DNA from 3 places in the Paeniglutamicibacter psychrophenolicus genome. Region 1 is predicted to be linked to each of the others. Evidence: riboswitches for the same ligand, from Rfam matches in the RefSeq annotation. Region 1 holds a riboswitch; each other region holds the start of a gene.
What was found. A riboswitch is a leader RNA that binds a small molecule or an ion and turns the genes downstream of it on or off. The one in region 1 is predicted to bind S-adenosylmethionine.
Positions count from the first base shown of each region.

Region 2: another riboswitch for S-adenosylmethionine. It lies ahead of JOF46_RS21235 (hypothetical protein); the one in region 1 lies ahead of JOF46_RS01245 (ABC transporter substrate-binding protein).
Region 3: another riboswitch for S-adenosylmethionine. It lies ahead of JOF46_RS18490 (bifunctional o-acetylhomoserine/o-acetylserine sulfhydrylase); the one in region 1 lies ahead of JOF46_RS01245 (ABC transporter substrate-binding protein).

Region 1 covers NZ_JAGIOE010000001.1:304,026-308,685, reverse strand. The annotation lists gene JOF46_RS01260 (acyl-CoA dehydrogenase family protein) at 1-216, shown strand, start outside; gene JOF46_RS01255 (LLM class flavin-dependent oxidoreductase) at 298-1,701, shown strand; gene JOF46_RS01250 (DUF1345 domain-containing protein) at 1,773-2,423, opposite strand; SAM riboswitch class I at 2,795-2,889, shown strand; gene JOF46_RS01245 (ABC transporter substrate-binding protein) at 2,995-4,653, shown strand; gene JOF46_RS01240 (ABC transporter permease) at 4,660-4,660, shown strand, end outside.
Region 2 covers NZ_JAGIOE010000001.1:4,725,258-4,729,917, reverse strand. The annotation lists gene JOF46_RS21245 (aminotransferase class I/II-fold pyridoxal phosphate-dependent enzyme) at 1-553, shown strand, start outside; gene JOF46_RS21240 (PDR/VanB family oxidoreductase) at 556-1,557, shown strand; gene JOF46_RS21235 (hypothetical protein) at 1,608-1,892, opposite strand; SAM riboswitch class IV at 1,913-2,042, opposite strand; gene JOF46_RS21230 (zinc-dependent alcohol dehydrogenase family protein) at 2,197-3,255, shown strand; gene JOF46_RS21225 (hypothetical protein) at 3,416-4,018, shown strand; gene JOF46_RS21220 (bifunctional polysaccharide deacetylase/glycosyltransferase family 2 protein) at 4,015-4,660, shown strand, end outside.
Region 3 covers NZ_JAGIOE010000001.1:4,083,324-4,087,983, reverse strand. The annotation lists gene JOF46_RS18510 (CPBP family intramembrane glutamic endopeptidase) at 1-297, shown strand, start outside; gene JOF46_RS18505 (hypothetical protein) at 447-740, shown strand; gene JOF46_RS18500 (hypothetical protein) at 825-1,115, shown strand; gene JOF46_RS18495 (VOC family protein) at 1,187-1,831, opposite strand; SAM riboswitch class IV at 2,000-2,115, shown strand; gene JOF46_RS18490 (bifunctional o-acetylhomoserine/o-acetylserine sulfhydrylase) at 2,189-3,532, shown strand; gene metX (homoserine O-acetyltransferase MetX) at 3,529-4,660, shown strand, end outside.

The DNA.
Region 1 (4,660 bases):
GCTGCGACCAAGCTCTTTGACGGGTTGGGCGCCTCGGCAACCGCCACGAGCTGCAACCTCGACCGGCACTGGCGCAACGCCCGCACCGTGGCCACGCACAACCCGGCGATCTACAAGTCGCGGATCATCGGCGACTACGAGGTCAACGGCGCGGCGCCCCAGCAGCTGAACGCCATCGGCGACGTCGGCCCGACCCCGGCCACCGCACTGCCCTAGGCATCCCGCCCCCAGAACCCACACCGCCGGCCCGTCCCGTACCGGACCGACAACCACCCGACACTCCCGCAAAGGACAACCATGAGCACGACGCCGGCCACACGCCAGATCCGATTCAACGCCTTCGACATGAACTGCGTGGGACACCAGTCCCCGGGTTTGTGGAAGCACCCCAAGGACCAGTCAGCCCGCTACAAGGACCTGTCCTACTGGACCGACCTGGCCAAGACCCTGGAAAAGGGCAAGTTCGACGGCATCTTCATCGCCGACGTGTTGGGCACCTATGACGTCTTCGGCGGCTCCAACGAGGTTCCGCTGCGTGCCGGCACCCAGGTCCCGGTCAACGACCCGTTCATGCTCGTCTCGGCCATGGCCTCGGTGACCGAGAACCTCGGCTTCGGCGTCACCGCCGGCACCGCCTATGAGCACCCGTACCCGTTTGCCCGCCGCCTGGCCACCCTTGACCACCTGACCAAGGGTCGCATCGGCTGGAACGTGGTCACCGGCTACCTGCCCTCCGCCGCCCGGAACATGGGCCAGGAAGACCAGCTCGAGCACGACGAGCGCTACAACCACGCCGACGAGTACATGGAGGTCGTGTACAAACTGCTCGAGGGCTCCTGGGAAGAGGACGCGGTGGTGCGCGACGCCGAGCGCGGCATCTTCACCGACCCGGCCAAGGTCCACGAGATCAAGCACGAGGGCAAGTACTTCAAGGTCCCGGGCATCGCGATCACCGAGCCCAGCCCGCAGCGCACCCCTGTCGTCTTCCAGGCGGGCACCTCGCCGCGCGGGCTGAAGTTCGCCTCGGAGAACGCCGAAGCCGTCTTCGTGACCTCCCCGACCAAGGAACTGCTCAAGGCCACCGTCACCAAGATCCGCGACGAGGTCGAGGCCGCCGGCCGCGACCGCTACGATGTGCGCATCTACGCCATGCAGACCATCATCACGGACGTGGACTCCGCAGCGGCCCAGGCAAAGTTCGAGGACTACAAGTCCTACGCCGACATCGACGGCGCCCTGGCCCTGATCTCGGGCTGGATGGGCATCGACCTGTCCACCTACGGTCCGGACGACGTCATTGGCGACAACGTGAAGTCCAACGCCATCCAGTCCTCCGTGGCGACCTTCCAGAAGGCCAGCGGGGACGCCGGGAACCCGTGGACGATCCGCCAGTTGGCCGAGTGGGTCGGCGTGGGCGGCTTCGGCCCGATCACCGTGGGCTCGCCGACCGAGGTCGCCGACAAGCTGATCGAGTGGGTGCAGGACACCGACGTGGACGGGTTCAACCTGGCCTACGCCATCACCCCGGGCACCTTCGAGGACATCGTCGAGTTCATCGTTCCCGAGCTGCAGGCCCGCGGTGCCTACCCGACCGATTACGTTGAGGGCACGCTGCGCAACAAGCTCTTCGGCAAGGGCGACCGGGTCCAGGACTCGCACCGCGCGGCCAACTACCGGTTCTCGAACGCCGAGGTCAAGTAAGTAATAGCGGGGCAAAGTTCCCTGCCGGTTGGGGAGGTGGCGCACCATGGATGCACCGCCTCCCCAGCCATTTACGCGGCAAGGCTGACCACCAGGTTGATGGTGGTGGCGAGGATTCCGGTGCCGAAGAGGAACGCCAGCAAGCTGTGGCGCAAGACCGCCGAGCGCATTTCACGCGTGGTGATGCTGGTGTCCGAGACCTGGTAGGTCATGCCCACGCTGAACGCCATGTAGGCGATGTCCGTGTATTGCGGGGCCTCGTCCTGGTTGAATTCGATGCCGCCCGGTGTGCCGCTGTAATAGATCATGGCGTAGCGCAGCGTGTAGAGCGTATGGACCATCAGCCACGACATCGCGGTGCAGGTCAGTGCCAGCAGTGCCAACGGCAACCTTGCGCCTCCGGCCAGGTCCCTGCTGCCGGCCATCACCATCACGACCGCGGCCAGCGAGCCGATGGCCGCGAAGAGGATCAGCAGGTCCGTGGTCTGGAATCCCGGGTCCTCCTCCTGTGCGTGGGCCGCGGTGCGGGCATGGTCCATGGGGGCAATGGTGATCCATACCCAGGCGTTGTAAATCAGCGCTGCCACGGTCCAGCCGACGGCCGGAGCGTAAACCCAGGCTCCCAGGAGGCCGGTCAATGCAGTGGCGGCGACTCCGCCGGCGAGCATGCCCAGAACGCGCAGCCTGCGGTGCCTGGCGCGCTGCGACAACGTGCTTTTCATGAACCGATCCAACCACGTTTGGGGCGCACCGGCATACGGTGGACCGCTGCCCGCAAGCGATGGCCGAGCATGGGATCTTGCGATTGGCAGGGTCCGTAACCATCAAGCGGCGAACTGGTCGGAGTGCTTTTCGGGGCGCTGAAATGCCGCCGATACCAGCGCTTCATTGTCAACATGACTCGATGATGACGCAAGCTTCCGGAAATCGGTGCGTCACAATCGGTCTTGTGACGTCCGGCGACTCGATTCAAGCCAGGAATCGACCCATTGCGTCGGTTTGTTTCACCGCGGGCCCCATTTCCTTGGTCATATCGAAGATCCTGCAACACACTTGAAGTGTTCGAAGTCGGCAACCAGCCACTTACGGGCACACACCATCCAGAGCGACTGAGAGACCTGGCTCGTTGACGTCGCAGCAACCACTCCCGTCACGGGGAGCCGGTGCTACCGCCAGGACCGATGGAGATAGCCAAACTCTGCGCGGTCCACCGAATACCGTCATGCCCCACGCGGTATCCGATTGACCAGCCATGTCGCGGCGTTCCTCGGGTGAACCGAGAGGGAAATACTCATGGGCAACACCAACCCACCGGCCAAGCGACGTATTCGCGCCAGCCTCAGCGTCAAGATTCTTACGGTACTTTCCGTCGCCACCCTTGCACTGAGCGCGTGCGGGTCCGGAGCCCCAGCAACGGGCAACGCGGCCGGCCCGGTCAGCACCGAGCCGGTGCAGGGAGGAACCTTCGTCTACGCGGAGGTCGCCCCGATCAACAACTGGCAGACCCAGGCCGCACGCTTCTACGAGAAGTCCAACGTCCTCAACAGCGTGCTGGACCGCCTGACCTATTTCGACACGGAATCGGGAAAGCTCGTAAGCTGGATCGCCTCCGAGTTCAGCGCCAGCAAGGACCAGACCGAATTCACCTTCACCATCCGTGACGGCGTGACCTTCTCCGACGGAACTCCGCTCGATGCCAAGGCCGTGAAGGAAAACCTTGACGCGCTTGGGCTGGGGATCAAGGACGCGCAGGTCGCACCGAACGTCGACTTCGCCTCCTACAAGTCCTCGAAGGTCGTGGGAAAGAACCAGGTCAAGGTCACGCTCAAGGCACCGGACGCCAACTTCCTGCGCGCCACTTCGTCAGTCACTGCGGGCCTGGTTTCCCCGGCAACACTGAAGCTGGACAATGCCGGACAGTCGGCGATCGCGAAGATCATCGGATCCGGCCCGTTCGTCTTTGAATCCGAAAAGACCGACGAGGAAGTCACCTTCGCCAAGCGCGCCGACTACAAGTGGGCACCGGAAACGGCCCCCAACCAGGGCGCCGCATACCTGGACAAGCTCGTGGTGAAGTACCTGCCCGAGGTCGCCCACCGCGCCGGCGCCGTGCAAACCGGGCAGGTCGACCTGGTGCGCGGACTCCAGCCCGTGGACGAGCAGGCACTCAAGAGCAGCGGCGACCAGGTCCTTCCGGCCCAGGGCGTCGACCTGACCACGAACATGGCAGCGGTGCGCATCGGCAACGGCAAGCTCGCCGATGCCAAGGTGCGCCAGGCACTCCAGGTCGGCATCGACCGCCAGTCCATCAAGGACACCGTGCTTTCCGACAGCTACGTCATCGCCGACTCCGTCCTGAACCACGCGGCACCCGGATTCATCGACCTGTCCGCGGACCTGGCCTACAACCCGGAAAAGTCCAAGGCCCTGCTCGACGAGGCAGGCTGGGTCGTCGGAGCCGACGGCGTCCGCGAGAAGGACGGCAAGAAGCTGGAACTCACCATCACCAGCTCGAACAACTCCGTCGTCATCAAGCCCGCCTTCGAATTGATCGAACAGCAGTGGCGCGAAATCGGCGTCAAGCTCATCAACCGCGCCGCCGACAACACCTTCCTGGCCACGGCCATGATCGATCCGAACATCGAGTTCTTCGGGACCCGCCAGTTTGCATACGGCGGACTGGGCCCGGTCTTCGGCCCGGCCAACAACACCCAGACGCTGAACGCCGACACCGAGCTCAACGCGCTGTTCGCCAAGGAACGCGCCGCCACCAGCGAAGCGGAGCACAAGGAACTGGTCGCCGAGGAACAGCGCCAGCTGGTCACCGAAAAGGCGCTGTCCCTCGTCTTGTGGGACGAAGTCCAGGTCTACGGCGGCAACTCCGACGCCCACGTTGAATTCACCTCCGGCACCGCCCCGATCTTCCAGGGCGCCTGGAAGACCGGAAAGTAGCCAACCA
Region 2 (4,660 bases), 4.4 Mb from region 1:
CGAAACCGAAACCGACTCGCGGCACCTGCTGGAGTCCCACCCGAACCTCGTCATCCTGCGGACCTTCTCCAAGGCCTACTCACTGGCCGGGGCCCGGGCCGGCTACCTGCTCACCGGCATGGGAATCGCGGCGAACATCCGTGCCGTGGCCCCGCCTTTCGGGCTCAGTTCGCTGGCCGAGGCCGGCGCTGTCGCGGCCTGGTCCGACACCGCCCACCTGGCCGCCACGGTGTCCGGGGTCGTGGCCGAGCGCGCGTACCTGCACGAGGGGTTGCTTGCCCGCGGCCTGCCGGTCCCGCCCAGCGGCGGGAACTTCTTGTGGATCCCCGCCGGACCGCGCTCGCTGGAGCTGGAGGCCGCCTGCGTGGCCCGCGGCGTCTCGGTGCGTGCCTTCCCCGGCTCGGGGGTGCGGGTGACCATCTCCGTGCGCGAGGCCTCCGACGCGGTGCTGGACGCCGTCGACTCGCTGGATCCATCCCTGCCGGGCATCCCGGTTTTGCATAGCGCGGCATCGTCCGCGGAAACACATCACAGCACTGGAGGTGCATCGTGACCATGACCATCGACACCGGACTGGATCCTGATTCCAGGGCCCTTCTGGGCATCGGGACGGACGGCTTCTTCGAGGTGGAGGTCGCCGAGATCCGCACCGAATCCTCTGGCGTGCTTTCCCTGCACCTGGCGCACCCGGCGGCCCTGCCGCTGCCGGGCTGGACCCCGGGATCGCACATCGACGTGCTGCTGCCCAACGGGTTGCTGCGCCAGTACTCGCTGTGTTCCGAGGCCGGGGCCCGGCGCTGGCGGCTGGGGGTGCTGCGCGAGCCGGCGGGCCGCGGCGGCTCCGCCTACGTGCACGACGACCTGCGGCCCGGTGCCCGGGTCAAGGTCCGGGAACCGCGCAACAACTTCGGGCTGCAGCCGGCCCCGGAATACCTGTTCATTGCCGGGGGCATCGGGATCACCCCGATCCTGCCAATGCTCGCCGCGGCCGAGGAATCCGGGATCCCGTGGCGAATGGTCTACCTGGGCCGGAGCCTGGAATCGATGGCGTTCACCGCCGAGCTGGCCCGCTACGGGGACAAGGTGCATGTGCATGCCGACGACACCGCCGGTCTCTACCCGCTGAAGGAGCTGCTGGGGGACGCGGAGGCAGCGTTCCACACCTATGCCTGTGGCCCGGGCCCGCTGCTGGACTTCATTGCGTCGCTGGCCGCCGGTTGGGAGGACAAGACCCGGTTCCACTCCGAGCGGTTCGTGGCCGACCCGGCCGCCACCGCCCCGGCGGACGGGGACCACGAGTTCACCGTGGAAACCACCGACGGCGTGACGGTGCAGGTGCCGGTGGGCACCAGCATCCTGGATGCGCTCGCGGAGGCCGGGGTGCCGGTGCTGAACTCCTGCCGGGAGGGCATCTGCGGGACCTGCGAGACCCCGGTGGTCTCGGGCGATATCGATCACCGGGACTCGCTGCTGTCCGAGGAGGAACGCCAGGCGGGGGACACCATGATGATCTGCGTGTCTCGGTGCAAGGGGTTGCGCATGATCCTGGACATCTAGCGAGGCGTCGCGCGGCTGGGGTTCCAGAACGGCCGGGGGGTCCTGGAACTTCAGGCGCGCAGGCGGAAGAACGAGTCCCCGACCAGCTCGTGGGCCCCGGGCAGCAGCACCACCAGGAGCTCGGGGTTGAATTGGACCTCGACGGGTCCGCGGCCTTCCAGGACGGCCGAGAGCTTGTGCGGGGCGAGTGCCTCGAGGACCCACTCCTCGGGTCCGGCGCCCACGTGCAGCAGGCTGGTGTCGTTGTCGATATCGAGCCATGCGGTGATCCAGTCGCCGGAAAAGCGCGGCAGCGGATTGGCGGGAGAAGCGGTGGCCAGGGTGGGGCTGTACATGATGCACACGTCCTTGATATTCGTTGTCCTTGCCCCTGGGCGCGGGATGCGTGAAGGGGCCACTTCGTCATCCGAACCACCCACCGTGCAACTATGGGGTTGGTGCCTGGTCAGTCGGAGCTTTGCTAGAAGCGACCAGAACTCGTGAAGCTGTTTCAACCCTACGTTGAATCGGGGACACATTGCCACCACCGGGGCTGGGGCTGGCGCAACAAACCGTCACGGCATCGCAGAAGGGGCCATGCCCGGCCGGGAAGCATAGGCTGGGAAAAGACAGCACCAGACCAAGTTTGCGGAGGAAAAAATGCGCGCCACCCTGATCCACGGACCGCGGGACATCCGCGTCGAGGACTGCCCCGATCCCGTCCTGCTCACCGACACCGACGCGATCGTGAAGGTCGCCGCCGCCTGCGTATGCGGCTCGGACCTGTGGCCCTACCGCGGGATCAACCCGACACCGGAGCCCCGGCGCATCGGCCACGAGTTCATCGGGACCGTGACGGCGCTCGGGAGCAAGGTCGCCACCTTGAAGGTCGGCGACTTCGTGGTGGCACCCTGGGCCAATAGCTGCGGTACCTGCCCGCCGTGCCGCAACGGCGTCCAGGTCGCCTGCGAACACCGGGCTGCCTGGGGCGGGAACGACGAGAACGGATTGCCGGTGGACGGCGGACAGGGCGAGGCGGTGCGGGTCCCCAACGCCGACGGCACCCTGGTTCCGGTCCCGGGCGTCAGCGAACCGGACGAGTCGCTGTCCAAGTCGCTGCTGGCGCTCTCGGATGTGATGGGCACCGGGCACCACGCCGCGCTCGGGGCCAGGGTGGCGCCCGGGCGCAGCGTCGTGGTCGTCGGCGACGGCGCCGTGGGCCTGTGCGGGGTCCTTGCCGCCAAGCGCCTGGGGGCGACGCGCATCATCGCGATGTCCCGGCACGCCGACCGCGCGGCGCTGGCCCGCGAATTCGGGGCCACCGATGTGGTGTCCGAGCGCGGGGCCGAGGCCGCCGTGAAGGTGCGCGAACTGCTCGGGGGAGTGCTGGCGGATTCGGTGCTCGAATGCGTGGGCACCGCCGAGGCCATGGACCAGGCACTGCGCTGCACCAGGCCCGGCGGCTCGCTGGGCTTCGTGGGCGTTCCGCACGGCCAGGACGGGCTGCCGATCTCGGTGCTCTTCTCCAAGAACATCTCGGTCGCCGGCGGTGCCGCCAGCACCCGGGCGTACCTGCCCGAGCTGCTCGAGGATGTGCTGGCCGGCCTCATCAACCCCGGCCTGGTCTTCGACACCGTCATGGGCCTGGAGCAGGCGCCCGAGGCCTACCGGGCCATGGACGAGCGAAACTCCATCAAGGTCATGCTCAAGCTGGGTTGACGCCCCCTTCCGCCGTGCGGCCCGGAAACCCGTCGGACCACACTGTGGAAGGTTTTTTCCCTAGTCCCGTGCGCCGCGCAATTCAAGGGCGACGAGCCTCGGGACTTGTCATCGTGACCATTTTGTGACCTTTGCGGGCGTGCGTTATCGTTGGTCAACAATGCCTGTTTTTACCCAAGCCCCCGTCCGAGGATCGTCCACCGCCGCAAGCGACCCCGTCTTCGTCGACCCCTCCGGCAGGCGCCTGCAGCGACTCAAGAAGGCCGGCATGGTGGTCGTGGGCCTGATGGCGCTGTACGTGGCACTGCTCCTGGTCGCCTTCCTGGGCGGCTCCACGACCGCGGCACCGAGGCTGCCCGTTTCAGGGGGACAGCCAGCGGTCGCGGCCGGGCCCGAAGCCTCGACGAAACCGCGGCCAACACCAACCCCGACCCCGGCATCCGAACGCGCCGAGGAACCACCCGTGGCGGCACCCGATGCGACCGCCGGCACCGAGGCGGCCACAAGCGCCCCTGAAGAAACCGCGCCCACCGCCGCGCCTTCTTCCGCAACCGAATCCGCTGCCCCTTCCAGCTCGGCCGTTCCCCGTGAAACCACGGCCCCGCAAGCAGCACCGAGCACTGCTCCCGCGAGTGCCGCGCCGAGCCCCGGCAGCGAGCCGACCACCCCGGGAAGGAGCCAGGACGCACCGGGCCGCAATGCAACCGCCCCCGGACACGGCGGCACCGGCCCGGCCAAGCCCACCCGGGAGCCCCTTCCGTGAGCCGCGGACGCCGGGTGGCCCGCACCGGCGGCATCGCGGCGCACTGGTTCCTCATGGTTGTCGTCGTCCTGACACTGGGGTTGTCGCTGGCCATCCAGGGATACATGAACCACCTGGCAGGCATCGGCGATCGCCCCGCGCCCGTGAGCCGCGCCGCCGGGAATGTCCCGGAGGCAGTCCTGGACGGTGGCCCGATCATTGATGCCCGCGGGCAGGATGTCCGCACGGCCGGCCCCTCCGACCGCACCGTGGCCCTGACCTTCGACGACGGGCCCGACCCGGTCTGGACGCCGAAGATCCTCGATGTCCTGCGGGAGCACGGGGTCCATGCCACCTTCTTCGTCACCGGCACCTCGGCGATCCGGCAGCCCGGGCTGCTGCGGCGCATGGCCGCCGAGGGCCACGAGATCGGCATCCAGACCCTCACGCACGCCGACCTCTCCGGGGCCCCCTCGTGGCGGCGCGAGCTCGAGATCCGGGGTGCCCAGAAGGTCGTCGCGGGGATCACCGGCCAATCGCCGTCGCTGCTGCGCCCGCCCCACAGCTCGGGGAACGCGGCCACGACGAACGGACAGTGGTCGGCCATGGAGACGGCAGCGGACGAGGGCTTCCTGACCGTGCTGAGCACACTCAACAGCGCAG
Region 3 (4,660 bases), 3.8 Mb from region 1:
ATCCGCCACGGCATCCTGGAGGAAGTCATCGTCGTCGGGTACTTCTTTGAGCGCCTGGCGCGCCTGGGCTGGGGCAAGTGGCAGATCATTTGCGCCAGTGCCGTGCTGCGCGGCAGCTACCACCTGTACCAGGGGATCGGGCCATTCATCGGCAACGTCGCCATGGGGGTGATTTTTGGCTGGGTGTATTCGAAGAAGGGCAGGGTCATGCCGCTGGTGATCGCCCACGCCTTGCTGGATATCGCCGGGTTCGTCGGTTACGCGCTGCTCGGTCCGGCCATCGGGTTGGGGACATAAAATACGGTTTGATTACGTTTGATGCAAACACTTGAGTTCCTGGGCGGCCCCGTTAGGCTCGGGGAACCGGCGTCCGCGCGCGGGGCGCACCTTCCTGCCGGCCATCCGGCGGCAGGGGAATCCCCGGCGCATCGATCAAGGAGTTGAACATGCCACATGCCATGAGCTCGAAGACGATGTTCCGGATGGGAGTGCTCCTGGGGATCATCGGTGTGATCTTCTACGTCGTCCTGACACCGCTTCTGGGCTGGGCGATCACCCGGTTCAGCTTCTACAACGCCGGAATCACGATGCTGGGAGGGCTTTTCTCGCTGCTTCAGCAAGGCACGTTCTTCGGCGGCCTGTTCCTGATGGCAGGGTCCTTCGTGGTGCGCTCCGCCGAGGAAGCCGTGGCAGGGGTGCGTGGAGGCGGGGCCCCGCGGTCCGGGTCCTCCGATGACTGACTGCCCGCCCCGGGTACCGGCACCGACGGCGGATTCGGGCACGTGCGGCAGCGCCATTGCCGACCCCGGAAAGGCGGGAACCACATGCCCAGGCTCCTGAGCTCCCAAACGATGTTCCGGCTGGGATTGGTGATGCTCCTGGCGGGAGTGGCCTACGTCTTGTTGGGAGACCCGATCGCCAGCTGGTACTACGACACGACGTTGCCGGGCCCGGGGATTGTCCGCTCGCTGACCCTGTGCCTCCAACTGGCATTGTTCATGGGAGGCCTGTTCCTGGCCGCCGGATCGATCATGGTCAGGCACTTCGAGATCCTGAAGGACGAACTGCGCAACGCCGCCGAGGGCAACACACCCGGTGGCGGTACCAACCACTAACGAAGCAAGGCGGGGGCCGGCCGGTGAACCGGTCGGCCCCCGCCTTGGCGGAGAATCCTGCGACTGCATCGCTACAGCGTGATAGATCCCTTTGGCGTTTCAAAGGTCACCGAGAGGATACCCGGTGTCCCGTTGGGAGCCTGCCAATCGACAACGACCTCGCCGACAGGCAGCTGCTCGGGCTGTCCGAGCCAGTCGGCAACGCGTTCGCTGGAACCGGCAATGCTGATCGAGGAGATCTTGCCAACCGGTTCCAGGGCCTTTGACGGATGCAGGTCCTCGGTTCCGTCATCCCAGCGCAGAAGGTAGGGAACCTGCGGATCGGCGATCAAGCCATTGATGCCGATCTGGCGCCAGGTCAGTTCCTGTCCATCCGGGAATTTCCGGTTGCCCGGAACCGAACCCCGGCCCAGCCGCGCTTCCGCCGGAGCCAGGTCGTCAACAGCGACGCACCAGCCCATCCAGCCGCCACCGAGTTCGGAGCGGGCGCGAACGGCCTGGCCAAACGGCGCCTTGTCCGACGACGGGTGGTTCAAGACTTCAACAACTTCCAGGTACTGGCCATTCTTCATCGGGAAGATGACATTGCGCGTACCAAAACGTGGGTGTACACCGCCCTTTACAGATTCGAGTCCAAGGGCCTCGCCGATCCGAGCGGCAGTAGCCGCGAGGCCGTCGGGTCCACAAGCGTAAGTTACATGGTCCAACCTCATCATGTGCCTATCATGGCACTTTGTGATCTGGCTCTCGACTTAGGTTTGCCTAACTTGCGTCCGGGTTGGCTGTTCGGGGTACGCGCAGGGGCGGTGTAGCGTCGAATCGTTTCGTCACATTTTGAGACGTGGTTGCGGAGCTGCGGGGCCGTGGGCCAGACTTATTGACAAGGTCATGAGTTTCAGCAGAAGGCCCCGGCTTGCTGAACGGCAACCCTCCACCGCGGTGGGGTGCCCCGGGTGAAGACCAGGCCCCGCGTCAAAAAGACGTGGGACAAGCGCGGGAATGCCCCAGCACATCAACGACTCCATCGCGGAGCCGGCCATGGGCATACCCCTTGAATCCTTGAAGGGGAAGAAATGTCTAACGACTGGTCCTTTGAAACACGTCAGATCCACGCAGGGCAGGAGCCCGACGCCACGACCGGCGCGCGCGCACTGCCGATCTACCAGACCACCGCCTTTGTGTTCCCGAGCGCGGAGACCGCCGCGGCACGCTTCGCCCTGGGCGACCTGGGGCCCATCTACACGCGCATCGGCAACCCCACCCAGGATGCCGTTGAACAGCGCATCGCCAGCCTCGAGGGCGGCGTGGGTGCGCTGCTGCTGGCCTCGGGCCAGGCGGCAACCACCTTCGCGATCCTGAACATTGCCGAGGCCGGCGACCACATCGTTGCAAGCCCCAGCCTCTATGGCGGAACCCAGAACCTGTTCAAGCACACGCTGCGCAAGCTCGGCATCGAGGTCACCTTCGTCTCGGAACCCGACGACCTCGAGGGCTGGAAGGCAGCTGTCAAGCCAAACACCAAGGCCTTCTTCGGGGAAGTGGTTTCCAACCCCCGCCAGGACGTGCTCGACATCGAAGCCGTCTCGGCGATTGCCCACGAGGCAGGCGTCCCGCTGATCGTCGACAACACCTTGTCCACCCCGTACCTGATCCGCCCCATCGAATGGGGAGCTGACATCGTCGTGCACTCGGCGACCAAGTACCTCGGCGGGCACGGCACCGCGATGGCCGGGGTCATCGTTGATTCGGGCAACTTCGACTTTGCCGCCGATCCGGAGAAGTTTCCCGGTTTCAACACCCCCGACGAGTCCTACAACGGCCTGGTGTACGCCCGGGACCTGGGCGTCGACGGTGCCCTGGGTGCGAACCTCGCCTACGTGCTCAAGGCGCGCGTGCAGCTGCTGCGCGACCTTGGCTCGGCGGTTGCTCCCTTCAACGCCTTCCTCATCGCCCAGGGGCTCGAGACCCTCTCGCTGCGCATCGAGCGACACGTCTCCAACGCCGTGGCAGTGGCCGAATGGCTCGAGGCCCAGCCACAGGTCGAACGCGTCATTTACGCCGGGATCCCCTCGAGCCCGTGGTTCGAGCGCGGACGCAAGTACGGACCCAAGGGCACCGGCGCCATCGTCTCCTTCGAGATTTCCGGCGGCCGCGAGGCAGGCCAGGGCTTCGTCGACGCGTTGAAGCTGCACTCCCACGTCGCCAACCTGGGGGATGTGCGCTCGCTGGTGGTCCACCCGGCCTCCACCACGCACTCCCAGCTCACCGAGGCCGAGCAGCTCGCCGCAGGTGTTTCCCCGGGCCTGGTCCGACTGAGCGTGGGCATCGAAAACATTGCAGACATCATCGCCGACCTGCGTGGGGGCTTCGAAGCCGTGGCCTCGCTGGGCGATGTTGAACTGCAGGCCACTCGGTGAGCGTGGAGACCAACGTGGTGCTCTACGACGCAGAAACCGCCGCGGCGCTGGACCAGGCGCCGGACGGAATCCTGCGGCACTTGCCTACCGGGCCCTACACCTTCGAAACCGGTGCGACGCTCCCGCAGATCGTGCTGGGGTATGAAACCTGGGGCACGCTGAACGCCGAGGCCACCAATGCCGTCTACATCGCCCATGCGCTGACCGGCGACAGCCACGTGGCCCGGGGTGCATCGACCGAACCCGGTTGGTGGGATGGTTTCGTGGGCCCGGGCAAGACCGTGGACACCAACCGCTACTTTGTTGTGGCGGCCAACATGGTTGGCGGCTGCTCCGGTTCCACCGGTCCGGCCAGCCTTGATCCGCAGGGCGTGCCCTGGGGATCCCGTTTTCCCTTCACCACCATCAAGGATTCGGTGCGCCTGGAGGCGCGGCTTGCCGATGCGCTGGGCATCAAGGCCTGGCACACCGTGCTGGGCGGTTCCATGGGCGGAGCACGTGCCCTGGAATGGGCCGTGGAGTTCCCCGAACGGGTGCGCAACTGCGTGGTGGTCGCTGCCACCGCCGAGTCCTCGGCCGAGCAGATCGCCTTTGCGCAGGCGCAGTCCGCGGCCATCCGGTTGGACCCGGACTTTGCCGGGGGCGACTACTACGCCAATGAACGCGTTCCTTCGGCAGGCCTGGGCATCGCACGGCGCATTGCGCACATCACCTACCGGACGGCTGCCGAGCTGGATGTGCGGTTCGGCCGCGCCCCGCAGGGGTCCGAGCAGCCGGTGGCCAGCGCCGGCCTGGATCGGGGCCGATACCAGGTGGAAAGCTACCTGGACCACCAGGCCGACAAACTGGTGGGTCGCTTCGATGCCAACAGCTACCTGGTGCTGACCGAGGCCTTGATGAGCCACGACGTGGGCCGCGGGCACGGATCGCTCCGGGATGCCCTGGGCAGGCTCGAAGGCGTGAATTTCCTGGTGGGTGCCGTCGACTCGGACCGCCTGTACTGGCCCGAGCAGTCCGAGCTTCTGGCCAAGACGCTGCCGAACCCGTGTGAAGTCAGATACATCACCTCGCCGATCGGCCACGACGGATTCCTGACCGACATCGAGCAGCTCAGCGAGCCGCTCAAGC